2 regions of the Cryptosporangium aurantiacum genome follow, and region 2 is predicted to be linked to the other one. Evidence: riboswitches for the same ligand, from Rfam matches in the RefSeq annotation. Region 2 holds a riboswitch; the other holds the start of a gene.
The links. Region 2 has a riboswitch for cobalamin ahead of BUB75_RS35865 (ABC transporter substrate-binding protein). Riboswitches for the same ligand answer to the same signal wherever they lie in the genome.

Region 1: it holds a riboswitch for cobalamin, as region 2 does, so the genes downstream of both, BUB75_RS16090 (putative cobaltochelatase) here and BUB75_RS35865 (ABC transporter substrate-binding protein) in region 2, are expected to answer to the same signal.

What each region holds. Positions count from the first base shown of each region.
Region 1 covers NZ_FRCS01000004.1:362,368-370,056, reverse strand. Annotated here, with positions in the region: gene BUB75_RS16105 (sensor histidine kinase) at 1-172, shown strand, start outside; gene BUB75_RS16100 (response regulator) at 169-810, shown strand; gene BUB75_RS16095 (phosphoribosyltransferase) at 873-1,547, shown strand; cobalamin riboswitch at 1,685-1,811, shown strand; gene BUB75_RS16090 (putative cobaltochelatase) at 1,892-4,033, shown strand; gene cobO (cob(I)yrinic acid a,c-diamide adenosyltransferase) at 4,034-4,648, shown strand; partial or broken gene BUB75_RS16080 (cobyrinic acid a,c-diamide synthase CobB) at 4,645-5,988, shown strand; gene cobI (precorrin-2 C(20)-methyltransferase) at 6,515-7,231, shown strand; gene BUB75_RS16070 (cobalamin biosynthesis protein) at 7,228-7,623, shown strand; gene cobC (Rv2231c family histidinol phosphate aminotransferase CobC) at 7,616-7,689, shown strand, end outside.
Region 2 covers NZ_FRCS01000017.1:2,618-10,306, forward strand. Annotated here, with positions in the region: gene BUB75_RS35850 (ABC transporter substrate-binding protein) at 1-620, shown strand, start outside; gene BUB75_RS35855 (ABC transporter ATP-binding protein) at 617-1,393, shown strand; gene BUB75_RS35860 (class I SAM-dependent methyltransferase) at 1,390-2,085, shown strand; cobalamin riboswitch at 2,096-2,276, shown strand; gene BUB75_RS35865 (ABC transporter substrate-binding protein) at 2,334-3,329, shown strand; gene BUB75_RS35870 (class I SAM-dependent methyltransferase) at 3,326-4,072, shown strand; gene BUB75_RS35875 (FecCD family ABC transporter permease) at 4,073-5,080, shown strand; gene BUB75_RS35880 (ABC transporter ATP-binding protein) at 5,077-5,847, shown strand; gene BUB75_RS35885 (GAF domain-containing sensor histidine kinase) at 5,828-7,060, opposite strand; gene BUB75_RS35890 (response regulator transcription factor) at 7,072-7,533, opposite strand; gene BUB75_RS35895 (sensor histidine kinase) at 7,639-7,689, opposite strand, start outside.

The DNA.
Region 1 (7,689 bases), on a different contig from region 2:
GCAGTCCGTCCGGCTCGTCGTCGAAGACGACGGAACGGGTTTCCGGGCGGACGCGGTCGCCGGCGTCGGGACCCGCTCGATGCGGGAGCGCGCCGAGGAGCAGGGCGGTGCGTTCGAGATCGGTCCGGCCGCGAACGACGGGACGCGGGTGGCCGCGGTGCTTCCGCTGTGATCCGGGTCGCGGTCGTCGACGACCATCCGGTGTTCCGCCTCGGGATGGTGGCGCTGCTCGCCAGCCTCGACGCGGTGGACGTGGTGGCGCAGGCGGCCTCCCGGGAGGAAGCGTTGGCGACGATCGGGCCGGACGTCGACGTCGTGATCATGGACCTCCACCTCGGCGACGACTCCGGCACCGAGACGACCAGGGAACTCGTGCGACGGATGCCGGACGTGCGGGTCCTGGTCGTGACGATGCTCGAGGACGACGAGTCGGTGGTCGCGTCGGTCCGCGCCGGGGCTCGGGGTTACCTGCTGAAGGGCGCGACGCCGGCGGAGGTCGAGCGGGCGGTGCGTGCGGTGGCGAACGGCGAGGTGATCCTCGGACCGCAGGTGGCCGCGCGGGCGATGACGTACCTGTCCGGCGCGCGCACGGCCGGGCCGCTGCCGTTCCCGGAGCTCACCGACCGCGAGCGGGAAGTCCTGGACCTGGTCGCCCGCGGCTACGACAACACGACGATCTCGCGCCGGTTGGTGTTGAGCCCGAAGACCGTGCGGAACCACGTGGCCAACGTGCTGACGAAGCTCGGCGTCCCGAACCGCTCGGAGGCGCTGTTGCTGGCCAGGGATCGCGGGCTGGGCGCGGCGACCTGAGGTGTTACTCCTCTGAGCTGGGGTAACCCGGAGTAACGGGTTCCCGGCGCTGGGGGTGCCAGATGTTCTTCACCGACCGGACGGAAGCAGGACGGGCGTTGGCCGCTGCGGTGGCCGAGCACCTGACTGCGCACGGCGGTGCGCACCACGTGCCGCTGGTGCTCGGGCTGCCGCGCGGCGGTGTCCCGATCGCGCGGACGGTGGCCGCTGCGGTCCACGGTGAGCTGGACGTCGTCGTCGCGCGGAAGATCGGGGTGCCGTGGCATCGGGAGCTCGGCGTCGGCGCGGTCACCGTCGACGGCCCGGCGCTGTTCGACCAGGCCCTGCTCGGGCAGGTCGGCCTGCGGCTGGAGGACCTGGACGCGGACGTGGAGCGCGAACGGGCCGAGGCGCGCCGCCGCACCGAGCGGTACCGGGGCGGACGGCCGGCGCCGGTGATCGCGGGGCGGACCGTCGTGGTGGTCGACGACGGGCTCGCGACCGGAGCCACCGCACGCGCGGCGCTGCGGCGGGTCCGCGCCGAGAACCCCGCGCACCTCGTTTTCGCGGCCCCCGTGTGCGCGCCCCAGGCGGTGGCGATGCTCGGCACCGAGGCCGACGCCGTGGTCTGCGTCAGCGCGCCGCCGGAGTTCCGCGCGGTCGGGTTCCACTACCGCGACTTCCCGCAGCTCACCGACGAGCAGGTGGAGCAGGAGCTGCACGCCGCCCGCCAAGACAGCGCCGCACTCCGCCTCTGAGGGAGCACGACAACAGAGGGTGGTCCCGGCATCCGTCCGGACCACCATCTGTGGTCGTGGGTGACGCGCGTCTCGCGGGGTGGGCGCCCTTTGACGGCGGGGCGGACCGTGAGTCAGAGTTACCCGCGAGCGGAGGGCAGGAAGACCGGTGAGAATCCGGCGCGGTCCCGCCACTGTTACCGGGGAGCCGACCTCACCCAACGGTCACGGCCGGACACGGCTGGAAGGCCGAGGACACGCGTCGATCCGGGAGCCAGGACACTGTGTCCGCTCCCTGCGAGCCTGCTCGCAGGACACCCACACGCGGGCGTGGACACCCGCGGGAAGGACCCTGGCATGCCCTCGTGCGTGACCGGCGGGTGACACCGCCGTACCCGTTCTCCGCAGTCGTCGGACTCGACGACCTGCGCCTGGCGTTGACGCTCAACGCCATCTCGCCCGCCATCGGCGGCGTCCTGGCCCGGGGTGAGAAGGGCACCGCAAAATCGACCGTGGTGCGTGCGCTGCACGCGCTGCTGCCCCCGATCACCGTCGTCGCCGGGTGCCGATTCGCCTGCGACCCGGCCGCCCCCGACCCGCAGTGCCCGGATGGTCCGCACGGCGACGTGCTCCCCGAAGCCCGGGCGGCGCGGCTCGTGGAGCTGCCCGTCGGCGCCACCGAGGACCGTCTCGTTGGCGCCCTCGACCTGGAGCGCGCGCTCACCGAGGGCGTCCGCGCCTACCAGCCGGGTCTGCTCGCGGCCGCGCACCGTGGCGTCCTGTACGTGGACGAGGTGAACCTGCTCGCCGACCACCTCGTCGACACGCTCCTCGACGCGGCGGGCATGGGCCGCGCCTACGTCGAGCGTGACGGCGTCTCGGTGCGGCACGCGGCGCGGTTCCTGCTGGTCGGCACGATGAACCCGGAAGAGGGTGAGCTGCGGCCGCAGCTGCTCGACCGGTTCGGGCTGACCGTCGAGGTGACCGCGAGCCGGAATCCCGCCGAGCGGGCCGATGTGGTCCGGCGGCGGCTGGCCTACGAGGCCGACCCGGAGGGGTTCGCGGCCCGCTGGGCCGCGGAGGACGCCTCGCTGGCGGCCCGGATCGTCGAGGCCCGCACCCGATTGGCGGACGTCGTCCTGAGCGACGCCGCCCTGCGGCGGATCACCGCGGTGTGCGCCGCTTTTGACGTGGATGGGCTCCGGGCGGACCTGGTCACCGCGCGGACCGCGGTCGCGCTGGCGGCGTGGCACGGGCGGGATCACGTCACCGACGACGACATCCGGCGCGCCGCCGAGCTCGCGCTGCCGCACCGCCGCCGCCGGAACCCGTTCGACGCGCCCGGGCTCGATCAGGACAAGCTCGACCAGGCGCTGCGGGACGCCGCCGAGAACGATCCCGACGAGGACCCCGACGGCCCCGATGGCGGCGGTCCCGGCGACGGCGGCCCGGATGGCCCTGACGACGGTGGCCCTGACGACGGTGGCCCCGGCGGAGCCGACGGCCCGGACGGTGGCACCGAGCGGAACGACCCGACCGCGGACGCACCGGGAACCCCGTCGGGTACACCGCCGGGCACTCCGGACGGCGGCGGGCCCGACGTACCGGCCGGGCCGGTTCCGGCCGGCCGGCCGTCGGCCGATGGTGCGGCTGACGCACCGCGGCTACCCGGGCCGTCCCCGGTCGAGCAGGCGGCGGTCCGGGCGGCGTCCCCCTACCGCACGAAGCTGCTCACGGTGCCCGGCGTCGGCCGGAATCAGTCCGACGCCACCGGCCGGCGCTCGCCCGCCGAGTCCCGCCGTGGCCGGGTGGTGCGCGCCACCCGTACGGACGGCCCGGTGACCGACGTCCACCTGACTGCGACGTTGCTGGCCGCAGCGCCGCACCAGCGGTCGCGCGGACGCACCGCGGGCCTGATCCTGGAGAAGACCGACCTACGTGCCGCGGTCCGCCGCGGCCGGGAGTCGAACACGATCCTGTTCTGCGTCGACGCCTCCGGATCGATGGCGGCGCGGCAGCGGATGGCCGCGGTCAAGGGCGCGGTGCTCTCCCTGCTGCTCGACGCGTACCAGCGCCGCGACACCGTCGGGCTGGTGACGTTCCGCCGGGACACCGCGACGCTCGCGCTGCCGCCCACCGGCAGCATCGAGGTCGCCGCCCGCCGCCTGGACGAGCTGCCCACCGGTGGGCGGACGCCGCTCGCCGCGGGGCTGGCCAAGTCCGCCGAGGTCATCCGGCTGGAGCGCCGACGCAACCCGCACCGGCGTCCGCTGCTGGTCGTGGTCACCGACGGCCGGGCCACCCACGGCAAGAACGCCAGGGACGAGGCGCGTCGGGCCGCCGCGTACCTCGCCGCCGACCGCATCGCCTCGGTCGTCGTCGACTGCGAGGCCGGACCGATCCGTCTCGGCCTCGCCCAGGAACTCGCCGTCCATCTCGGCGCCACCGCACTCCGCCTCGGCGACCTCTCCGCCGACGGACTGGCCACGATTGCGAGGGCTGCATAAATGCCCCAGGGCAAACCCACGACGATCCCGAACGACGGCCTCACCACCCGGCAGCGCCGCCGCCGTCCGATCCTCGCCGTCCACACCGGTCCCGGAAAGGGCAAGTCCACGGCCGCGTTCGGGCTCGCGCTGCGTGGCTGGAACGCCGGCTGGCCGATCGGCGTCTTCCAGTTCGTGAAGAGCGCGAAGTGGCGGGTGGGCGAGGAGGACGCGCTCACCGCGCTCGGCGAGTACCACGCGCAGACCGGCAAGGGCGCGCCGGTGACCTGGCACAAGATGGGCGAAGGCTGGTCCTGGATCCAGCGCGCGGGCACCGAAGCGGACCACGCGCGGGACGCCGCCGAGGGCTGGGAACAGATCAAGCGGGACTTCGCCGCCGAAAGCTATGGGCTGTATGTCCTGGATGAGTTCACCTATCCGATGAAGTGGGGTTGGGTCGACGTCGATGATGTGGTGGAGACGCTGGGGAACCGCCCTGGCAGCCAACACGTCGTGATCACCGGCCGTGACGCCCATCCGTCCCTCCTCGAGGCTGCTGACCTGGTCACCGAGATGACCAAGGTCAAGCACCCGATGGACGCCGGGCAGAAAGGCCAGAAGGGAATCGAGTGGTGACCGTCGTCCCCCGCCTCGTCATCGGCGCCCCCGCGTCCGGCCACGGCAAGACCACCGTGACGACCGGTCTGCTCGCCGCCTACGCCGCGCGTGGGCTGCGGGTCAGCCCGCACAAGGTCGGTCCGGACTACATCGACCCGGGGTATCACGCGCTCGCCTCCGGGCGGCCGGGACGCAACCTCGACCCGTATCTGGTCGGGCCGCACCTGGTCGGTCCGCTGTTCGCGCACGGTGCGGCCGGTGCCGACCTGGCGATCGTCGAGGGCGTGATGGGCCTCTACGACGGCGCGGTCGGCCACGGCGACCTGGGCTCGACCGCGCAGGTCGCGGCCGCGTTGCGCGCGCCGGTCGTCCTCGTCGTGGACGCGGCCGCACAGGGCCGGTCGGTGGCCGCGCTGGTGCACGGGTTCCGCACCTACGAGCCGACGGTGTGGCTGGGTGGCGTGATCCTCAACCGGGTCGGTTCCGATCGGCACGAGCAGATCCTCCGCGAGGCCTGCGAGGAGATCGGCACGCCGGTGTTCGGTGCGCTACGGCGGCGGGACGCGATCCGGACGCCGTCGCGGCACCTGGGTCTGGTTCCGGTTGCCGAGCGCAGCCCGGAGGCGACTGAGGCCGTCGAGGCGATGGGCCGGGTCATCGCCGAGGGTGTCGACCTGGACCGGCTGCTCTGGCTCGCCCGGTCGGCGCCGCCGGTGTCGGCCGAGCCGTGGTCACCGTCCGACGCGGTCGGTGGTGCGGTGTCGGAGCGGCCGGTGATCGCGGTCGCGTCCGGGGCGGCGTTCACGTTCGGGTACGCCGAGACCGTCGAGCTGCTCGAGGCGTCCGGCGCGACCGTCGCGCGGTTCGACCCGCTGCACGACGAGTCCCTGCCCGACGGGACGGCCGGCCTGGTCGTCGGCGGTGGGTTCCCCGAGGTGCACGCGGAGGCGCTGTCCGCCAACGAGCCGCTGAAGAAGGCGGTCCGGGAGCTGGCGGCGTCCGGCGCGCCGATCGCCGCCGAGTGCGCCGGTCTGCTCTGGCTGACGAAGTCGCTGGACGGCAAGCCGATGTGTGGCGTGCTGGACGCCGAGGCCGGGATGACCCCGAACCTCACGCTCGGCTACCGCAGCGCGGTGGCGATCTCCGACTCGCAGCTGCTGCCCGAGGGCACCCGCGTGCACGGGCACGTGTTCCACCGCACCCAGGTCGAACCGCGCGCGGGCGCCCGTCCGGCGTGGCAGTGGAAGGGCCGTCCGCCGGAGGGGTTCGTCCAGGGCGGCGTCCACGCCTCCTACCTGCACCTGCACTGGGCGGCGCACCCGGGCATCGCCCGGCGCCTGGTGGACGCGGCTGCCCGGGTGCAGGCCCGGACGGCTCCGGCCGGTGGATCCGCGGCCCTCGCGGCCGACAACGCGCACACCGCGGTGGACAGCCCGGAGCCCGAAACCCCGACCGCGGTGGTGCGGCCGGGGGACGCGGTGCCGGAGTCGGATACGCCGACTGCGGTGGTGCGGCCGGGGAATGCGGTGGCCGAGTCCGAGACACCGACCGCGGTGGTCGTCGGCGATGCCGTGGAGCGCGCGGACGCGGATGCTGCCGCGGCGCAGGCGCGGGCCGAGGCCGACGCCGCCGCGGCGAAGGCACGCGCGGAGGCCGACGCTGCCGCCGAGCGCGCACGCGCTGAGTCGGCCGCGCCCGACGGTGTGTCCACCGCGGAGCCGGCCGCCGACTCGGATGAAAACGACGAAAAGGAAAGTTCGCCCCGCGTGTCGCGGACCGACGATCCGGCCTCTCCGGCGGATCGCGACGGATCATGAGCTTTCATCGGCGGGTGGTCGCGCCGGGCTGGGTGGTCCGGCCCGACCGCCGGCAGAGGAGCGTCGTATGAAGCTGATCGGCGTCGGCGTGGGACCGGGCGACCCGGAGCTGGTCACGGTGAAGGCGGTGCGGATGATGCGCGCCGCCGACCGTGTCTACGTACCGGTGCTGTCCGCGGACGAGACCGGCTACGCCGAGATCACCGTCCGCACGCACGTCGACCACGACCGGGTCGAGCGGCTGGTCTTCGCGCCACCCGCCTCTCCGGACGATCCGGACACGGCGAGCGAGGCGGTCGCCCGGTATCTGCACGCGCTCGGCCCCGGCGGTTCGGTGGTGTTCGCGACGATCGGCGACCCCAACGTCTACTCGCCGTTCACCACGCTGGCCCAGTCGGTCCGGGCGATGCTGCCGGACGTCACGGTCGAGACCGTGCCGGGCGTCACCGCCGCGCAGGACCTGGCGAGCCGGTCCCGGGTGCCGCTGGTCGACGGCGGTGAGTCGCTGACGCTGCTGCCACTCGGCGCGGGCGTCCACGGCCTCTCCGACGTGCTCGACCGTCCGGGCAGCGTCGTGGTCTACAAGAGCGGGCGGCACCTGATCGGGGTGAAGGAGGCGGTCCGGCGCGCGGGCCGGTTGCACGGGGCGCTCTACGGCGCCCGGCTCGGGCTGCCCGGCGAGGTTCTCCGCCCGCTGGCGTCCGCGGACGGCAACACCGCGCCGTACCTGTCGTCGGTCCTGGTTCCGGCCCGCCGGAGCGTCGTGCGGAGCGGAGATCGATGAACCGGTTAACGGCATACGTCGTCGGGGTCGGGGCGCGGCAGGGGGCGTCCGCCGCCGAGGTCGGAGCCCTGGTGGACCAGGCGCTCGCCGACGCGCGCATCACCGCGGACGCGGTGGCGCACCTCGCGACGCTGGAGGCGAAGGGCGCCGAGGCGGGGATCCGCACGGCCGCCGCGGACCGCGGCTGGCCGGTCGTGACCTGGTCGGCGGCCCGGCTGGGCCAGGTGCTGGTGCCGACGCCGTCCGCGCTGGTGGGGGAGGTGGCCGGCACGGCGAGCGTCGCCGAGGCCGCGGCGCTGCTGGACGCGACCGGCCGTCCGACCGGCGCGCTGATCATCCCGAAGCGGACGTCGCCGACCGTGACCGTCGCGATCGCCCAGCACCGTGCTTGACCTCCGGCACCACGGCGACGTCGAGGTACGCGACGCGGGCCTGACCGACCTCGCAGTGAACGTCCG
Region 2 (7,689 bases):
CCAAGGAGGTCGTGATCAGCCAGCGCCCGGACCTGGTGCTCGGCGAGGTCGACAACCTCTCCCGCGAGACGCTCTCCGCCGTCGACATCCCGTTGCTCGAGGAACCGGCGCTCTGCGCGACCACGAAGACCAAACCGACGTTCGACGACATCTACCGCCAGATGGAGTCGTACGGCGCGGTCTTCAACCGGCCCGACGAGGCGACGGCCGCCGTCGCCGCACTCAAGAAGCGGGTCACCGTCCAGCAGGCGTCCGACCGGACCGCGGCCGTGCTCTACCCGACGGTCGGCGGCGGCACGACCTACGCGTACGGCAACCTCAGTATGGCCGACCCCCAGCTGACGGCCGCCGGCTTCACCAACGTCTTCGGCAACGTCGACGAGCGCGTGTTCGAGGTGACGCTCGAGGAGCTGCTCGGCCGCGACCCCGACGTGCTGATCCTGCTCTACAGCGACGGCGACCCGGCCGCGGTGGAGAAGGCGATCACCGGGCTCCCCGGCGCGGAGAAGCTCACCGCGGTGAAGAGCAAGAACGTGATGACGCAGCTGTTCAACTTCACCGAGCCGCCGACTCCGCTGTCGATCACCGGCCTGGAGAAGATCGTGCGGCGCTTCGGATGATCACGGCTGCGGATCTCTCCTGGCGGTACGGCGCGAAACTCGTGCTCGACGGCGTCGGCGTGGACGCCGGGCCGGGCCGCGTACTGGGCCTGATCGGACCGAACGGCAGCGGCAAGACGACGCTGCTCCGGCTGCTCTACGGCGCGCTGCGCAGCCCGGCCGGCCGGGTCACCGTCGACGGCGACGACCTCGCCGCGCTCCCCCCGCGCGAGGCCGCCCGCCGCCTCGCCGTCGTCGTCCAGGAGACCGGTGGCGAGACCGCGCTGACCGTGGGCGAGATGGTGCTGCTCGGCCGCGGCCCGCACCTCTCGACGTTCCAGCGCACCAGCCCCGCCGACTACACGATCGCCGCCCACGCTCTGGAACGTGTCGGCGCCACGCGCCTCGGCGCCCGCCCGTTCGCGGCCCTCTCCGGCGGCGAGCGGCAACGCGTCCTCATCGCCCGCGCGTTGACGCAGCAGGCCACCCACCTGCTGCTCGACGAGCCGACCAACCACCTCGACATCCGCTACCAGCACGAGATCCTGCAGCTCGTCCGCGACCTCGGCACGTGCGCGATCGTCGTGCTCCACGACCTCAACCTGGCCGCCCGCTACTGCGACGACCTCGTCCTCCTCGGCGACGGCGGCGGCGTGGTCGCGACCGGCCCGACGCGCGACGTCCTCGACCCGGACGTCCTGCAGCCGGTCTACGGCATCGGGATCCGCCGGATCGAACTCGACGGCCACCTCCACCTCCTGTTCCACCCCGCCGACGAAAGGGCGCCCGCGTGAGCGTGCAGGACCGCATCAACCAGTACTGGACCGAACGCGCCCCCGCCTACGACGACTACCAGCAGCAACCCGACCGGCTCGCGGCCGACGCCGCGGTCTGGGCGCGGATCTGGGCCGACGCTCTGCCGCCCGCGCCCACCGACGTGCTCGACGTCGGCACCGGCAGCGGCCACGTCGCGCTGACGCTGGCAAGTCTGGGCCACCGCGTCACCGGCATCGATCTGGCCGAGGGCATGCTGGACCGCGCCCGCAGGCACGCCGACGGCCTGCCGAACCCGCCGGTGTTCCGGCGGGGCGACGCGGTCGCCCCTGACTTCCCCGACGGCAGCTTCGCCGCCGTCGTCAACCGGTACGTTATGTGGACGCTCCGCGAGCCGGCAATCGCGGTAGCGAACTGGATCCGGCTGCTGCGTCCGGGCGGAACGCTCGCGGTCGTCGACAGCACGTGGTTCCCGAACGGGCTCGATGCCTCCGGGGAGAACTTCGGCCGCTGGTACGACACGTCGGTCCGCGACGCGTTGCCGCTGGCCGCCGCGTCGTCGATCCAGCAGACCGCGGACGTGCTGGCGGAGGCCGGGCTCCGTGGCGTCGAGATCGTCCCGCTGACCGCGCTGCTCGAACTGGACCAACGGCTCGGCGTCGCCCCGAACCACGAGGTGCAGCTGCAGTACCTGATCCGCGGCCGGGCCTGACCGGCCCGGCTGTTATCGTCACGACGCCAGTCAACCCACGAAGTGGGTCAGGGAACCCGGTGCGATTCCGGGGCTGACGCGCAGCGGTGAGGGGGACGGCCGCGGCACTGGCCACTGGACCGATGGGTCTGGGAAGGCGCCGCGGCCGGACGAACCCGAGTCCGAAGACCTGCTGGCGACCGGCGTCCGCCCCGGACGCCGGATCGGCAACGGGCCTCGCGATCGGGCCCGCGATCTTTGAGGAACCCATGTCGTCACGTCATGGGCTCGCGGCTGCCGCGAGCCTGCTGCTGCTTGCGTCCTGCGGTCAGGACACCGGATCCGCGTCCGCCGCCGACCCCGGCTACCCGCTCAGCGTCGCGAACTGCGGACGCCAGGTGAGCGTCGACCGGCCGATCGAGAACGCGGTGTCGATCAGCCAACCGGCCTCGGAGCTGCTGCTCTCGCTCGGCGTTCAGGACCGGATGGCCGGCACGGCGTCCTGGAGCGACCCGGTGCTGCCGAACCTGGCCGCCGCGAACGAGACCGTGCCGCGGATCGCGAAGGACTTCCCGTCGTTCGAGCGGCTGCTGGAGGAGGAACCGGACTTCGTCTACACGACGTTCGCGTACACCTACACGCCCGAGGGCGTTGCCGACCGCGCGAAGTTCGACGCGGTGAAGATCCCCACGTACCTGTCGTCCAGCGAATGCACCGGGCAGGACGCCGTCCAGAGCCGGGCGCTGACGATCGACGACCTGTACCGGGAGATCGACGACCTCGCGACGCTGTTCGACGTCCGGCAGCGCGGCGACGCGCTGGTGACGTCGCTGACGCAGCGGATGGCCACCGCCGCGAAGGCCGTCGACGCCAGGAACACCACGCTGGCCTGGTGGTACTCCGGCACGAAGACGCCGTACATCGCCGGCTGCTGCGGCACCCCGGGCCTGGTGACCGGCGCGGTCGGCGCGAAGAACGCGTTCGCCGACAGCACCCAGCTGTGGCCGGAGACCAGCTGGGAGAGCATCCTCGACCGCGACCCGACCGTGCTCGTCCTCGCCGACCTCACCCGCGGCGACGACGGGGACAGCGCGGCGGCGAAGATCGAGTTCCTCGAGTCCGACCCGGTCGCCCGCAAGCTCACCGCGGTGAAGAACAAGCGCTACGTCATCCTCTCCGGCTCGGACATGGACCCCGGTATCCGCACCGTGCAGGCCGTGGAGAAGGTCAGCGCCGGCCTCACGAAACTCGGGTACACATCATGACTGCAGACCTGCACGACCTGGTCCGGCGCTGGGACGCCCAGCAGGCCGCGTACATCGCCGGCCGCGAACAGCGCTTCACCGCGATGCTCGACGTGCTGGAGCTGACCGTCGGCGGCGACGCCACGATCGTCGACCTCGGCTGCGGCCCCGGTTCGCTGACCCGCCGGGTCCTCGAGCGGTTCCCGCGGGCTCGCGTCGTCGCCCTGGACTACGACCCGGTGCTGCTGGCGCTCGCCAGGAAGACGCTGTCCGAGTACGGCGAGCGGGTCACCGTCGTCGACGTGGATCTGCTCGACCCGCACTGGACTGACGGCCTGGGCGCCCTGTCGGCCGCGGTCTCCACCACCGCGCTGCACTGGCTGGCACCGGACGAGCTGCTGCGGCTCTACGCCCGGGTGCACGCGCTGCTCACGCCGGGTGGCGTGCTGCTCGACGGCGACCACTTCCGGTTCGACGACCGCGATCCGGTGCTGCAGAAGGTGGCGCTGGCCCACGACGAGCGGACCCAGCAGGTGGCGTTCGCCGCCGGCGCGGAGGACTGGGCGACGTGGTGGGACGCCGCGCGCGCCCACCCGGCCCTCAGCCCGCACGTCGCCGAGCGGGACCGCCGGTACGGCGCGCGGACCTCGGCTCCGGCGACCACCGTGGACTTCCGGCTCGCCGCGCTGCGTCAGGCCGGTTTCGGTGCGACCGGGACCGTGTGGCAGCTGCTGGACGACTACGTGGTCTGGGCGCAGAAGTAGTTGTCCCGGTTCGGTTTCTGGGTGGCCGGGATCGGCGTCCTCGTGACGTCGATCGCGGTCGCGATCACGATCGGTCCGGCCGACCTGTCGGTGCGGGACGTCGTCGCGGTGGTCACCGATCACCTGGGTGGGCGGCCGTCGGGCCGGTCGCGGATCCGGGACGCGATCGTGTGGGACCTGCGGCTGCCGCGCACCCTGCTCGCCGCGGTGTGCGGCGCGGGCCTGGCGATGTGCGGTGCGGTGATGCAGGCGCTGCTGCGCAATCCGCTCGCCGACCCGTACGTGCTCGGCATCTCGTCGGGGGCGTCCACCGGGGCGGTGCTGGTGCTGGTCCTCGGGCTCGGTGCCGGCACGATCGGCCTCGGCGTCGGCGCGTTCGCCGGTGCGGTGCTCGCGTTCCTGCTGGTCCTGGTGCTGGCCCGGGTCGCGGGCGGTACCACCGACCGGCTGATCCTCGCCGGGGTGGCAGGCACCCAGCTGTTCTCCGCGATCACGTCGTTCGTCGTGATCTCGTCGGCCGATGCCCGCCAGACCCGGGGCGTACTGTTCTGGCTGCTGGGGTCGTTGAGCGGCGCGGGCTGGGGTGACGTCGCGGTGGGCGCGGCGGTGCTGGCGGCCGGGTTGCTGGTGTGCGCGGGGCTGGCGTTGTCGCTGGACGCGTTCGCGTTCGGCTCCGACGCCGCGGCGACGCTCGGCGTTCCGGTGAACGTGGTCCGCGCGATCCTGCTGACGGTCACTGCGTTGCTAACCGCGGTCCTGGTCAGCGCCGCCGGGGCGATCGGGTTTGTCGGGCTGGTGCTCCCGCACGCCGCGCGGGCGCTGGTCGGGCCCTCGCACCGCCGGTTGGTGCCGGCGACCGCGCTGGTCGGTGCCGTCTTCCTGGTCTGGGTCGACACGCTCGGCCGGACCGTGCTCGAGCCGCAGGAGATCCCGGTGGGTGTCGTGACCGCGTTGGTCGGCGTCCCGGCGTTCGCGATCGTGCTGTTCCGGAGCCGGAGGACACGATGACGCTGCGCGCCGACGCGGTGAGCTGGACGGCGGACGGCCGGCTGATCGTCGACGCGGTGAGCCTGCACGCCGAACCGGGCAGCACGATCGGCTTACTGGGTCCGAACGGGTCCGGGAAGTCGTCGCTGCTGCGGATCCTGGCCGGTCTGCGACGGCCGACGGCCGGTCTGGTGACGCTCGACGGCGCGCCGCTGCCCGCGGTGCGGCGCCGGGACCTCGCCCGGCGGGTGGCCGTGGTGGCGCAGCACGCGACGACCGAGGTCGCCCTCACGGTCCGCGAGGTCATCGCGCTCGGCCGCACGCCGCATCGCCGCGGCTGGAGCGCCCCGACCGCCGACGACGACCGGGCGGTCCTGGACGCCGCGGCCCGGACCGGCCTCACCGCCCACCTCGACCAGGCGTGGCACACGCTCTCCGGCGGTGAACGCCAGCGCGCCCAGATCGCCCGGGCGCTCGCCCAGCAACCGCGCGAACTGCTGCTCGACGAGCCGACGAACCATCTGGACATCGGTGCGCAGCTCGATCTGCTCGCGCTGGTCGGTGCGCTGCCGGTGACGACCGTCATGGCGCTGCACGACCTCAACCTGGCGGCGATGTTCTGCGACCGGCTGGTGCTGCTCCACCGCGGGCGGGCGGTCGCGGCCGGTACGCCCGCCGAGGTGTTGGACGCCGACCGCATCCACGAGGTCTACGGAGTCCGCGCCACCGTGCAGCGCGACCCGTCCGACGACCACCTCACGGTGCGCTTCACCCGGCCCGGAGCGTGACCGTTCGATCCGAGCGTTCCTCGGTGCTGCGGGGCAACGTCAGGACGAAAATCGAACCACCGCCCGGGGCGGGCTCGTAGCACAGCTCACCGCCGTGCGCCTCCACCCACTGCCGCGCGATCGACAGCCCGAGCCCCACGCCGGGGACCGCGTAGTCCCGCGCGTGCCGCCCGCGGGAGAACCGGTCGAACAGGTACGGGGCCTCCCCCGCCGGGATACCGGCCCCGTGGTCGAGGACGCGCAGCTGCGGCCGCCCGTCGTCGCACCGCTGCACGCGCACGGTCACCGTGGCGCCGGGTGGGCTGAACAGCACCGCGTTGCGGACGAGCTGTCCGGTCGCGTCGGCGAGCCGGACCGCGTCCGCGTCGGCGGGGACGGCGACCGGCGCGTCGAGAACGATCGGCACGTCGCGGGAGGCGGCCAGATCCGTGCAGCCGCGGATCGCGGCCTCGGCCACCGCCCGCAGGTCCACCGGTGCGCGGACCGGGGCGGGGAGCGTCGGGACCGGACGGGTCCCGGCCAGCAGGTGGTCGACCATCGCGACGAGCCGATCGCCGTTGCGGCGGATCGGCTCGGCGAACCGGTCGGCCAGGGCGGGGTCGTCGGCCACCAGCTCGAGGTACCCCTGGATGGACGCGACCGGCGTGCGGAGCTCGTGCGAGATCGTCGCGACGAGGTCCTCCTCGCGCTGTTCGGCGCGCGCGAGCTCGTCGCCGAGACCGGCCAGCAGCAGCCGGCTGCGGATCAGCGCGAAGTGACCGGCCGCCTGCCCGGCCAGCGCGGTCAGCTGGTCGAGCAGCCGGTCGGTGGTGTCCCGCGGCCGGTCGTCGATGACGCACACCGCACCGAGCGCGTACCCGTCCTCGTCGACGATCGGCGCGCCCGCGTAGAACCGGACGTGGGGGGCGCCGAGCACGGTGGGGAACTCGGCGAACCGGTCGTCCCGCCGGGCGTCCGGCACCACCACGAGGCTCTGGTCCGGCAGCGTGTGCGCGCAGAACGACACGGCACGGGACATCTGGTCGCCGGCGAGACCGGTCTTGCCCGCGAACCACTGCCGGTCCCGGTCGATCAGCGACACCGCCGACATCGGGGTGTCGAACAGCGCGGCGGCGAGCCCGGTGAGGTTGTCGAGCACCGCGGGGCGCGGCCGGTCGAGCAGCTGGTAGCTGTGCAGCGCGGCCAGGCGTGCGAGTTCGAGGGACTCGTCCATCGCGGATCCGGTCACCGCGAGCGGGGCGCGTGCCACGGCGGCGGCGTGGCGGGACCCTCGTCGAGCATCCGGTGGACGTGCGCGGTGAGCAGCGCCGGGCTGAGCGGCTTGGCCAGGAACGCGTTGGCGCCCGCCTCCCGGCCCCAGGCCATGTTCGTCTCGGTGGGTGCGGCGCTGAGCATCAGGATCGGCGTCGTCATCGTCGAGGAAGTACGCCGCAGCTGGTCGCAGACCAGCAGACCGGACTGGCCGGGCATCATGACGTCCAGCACGATCAGGTCCGGGCGGAGCGCGCTCGCTGCCGCCAGGCCGGTGCGGCCGTCGACGGCCGTGGCCACGTCCAGGCCGGAGCGGGAGAGCGCCCACTCGAGCATCGCCCGGATGTCGGGGTCGTCGTCGATGACGAGGACCTGCGCTCCGGTCGTGGGAACTCGCGGTTCGGCCAGCGTGGTGGCCGGAGCAAACGCCTTCATCATCGGAGTCCTCTCGGAGCGGACCGCGGTCGGAGCCCGCGCTGAGAGAACCATCGGTGTCGTGCCGCACCGGGACCGGTGCAGATCCGGGGCGGCTCGGGAGCGTCAGTCCGGCGTCTCCGCGGGCGCCGTGGTCGGCAGGCGGACGTCGAACGT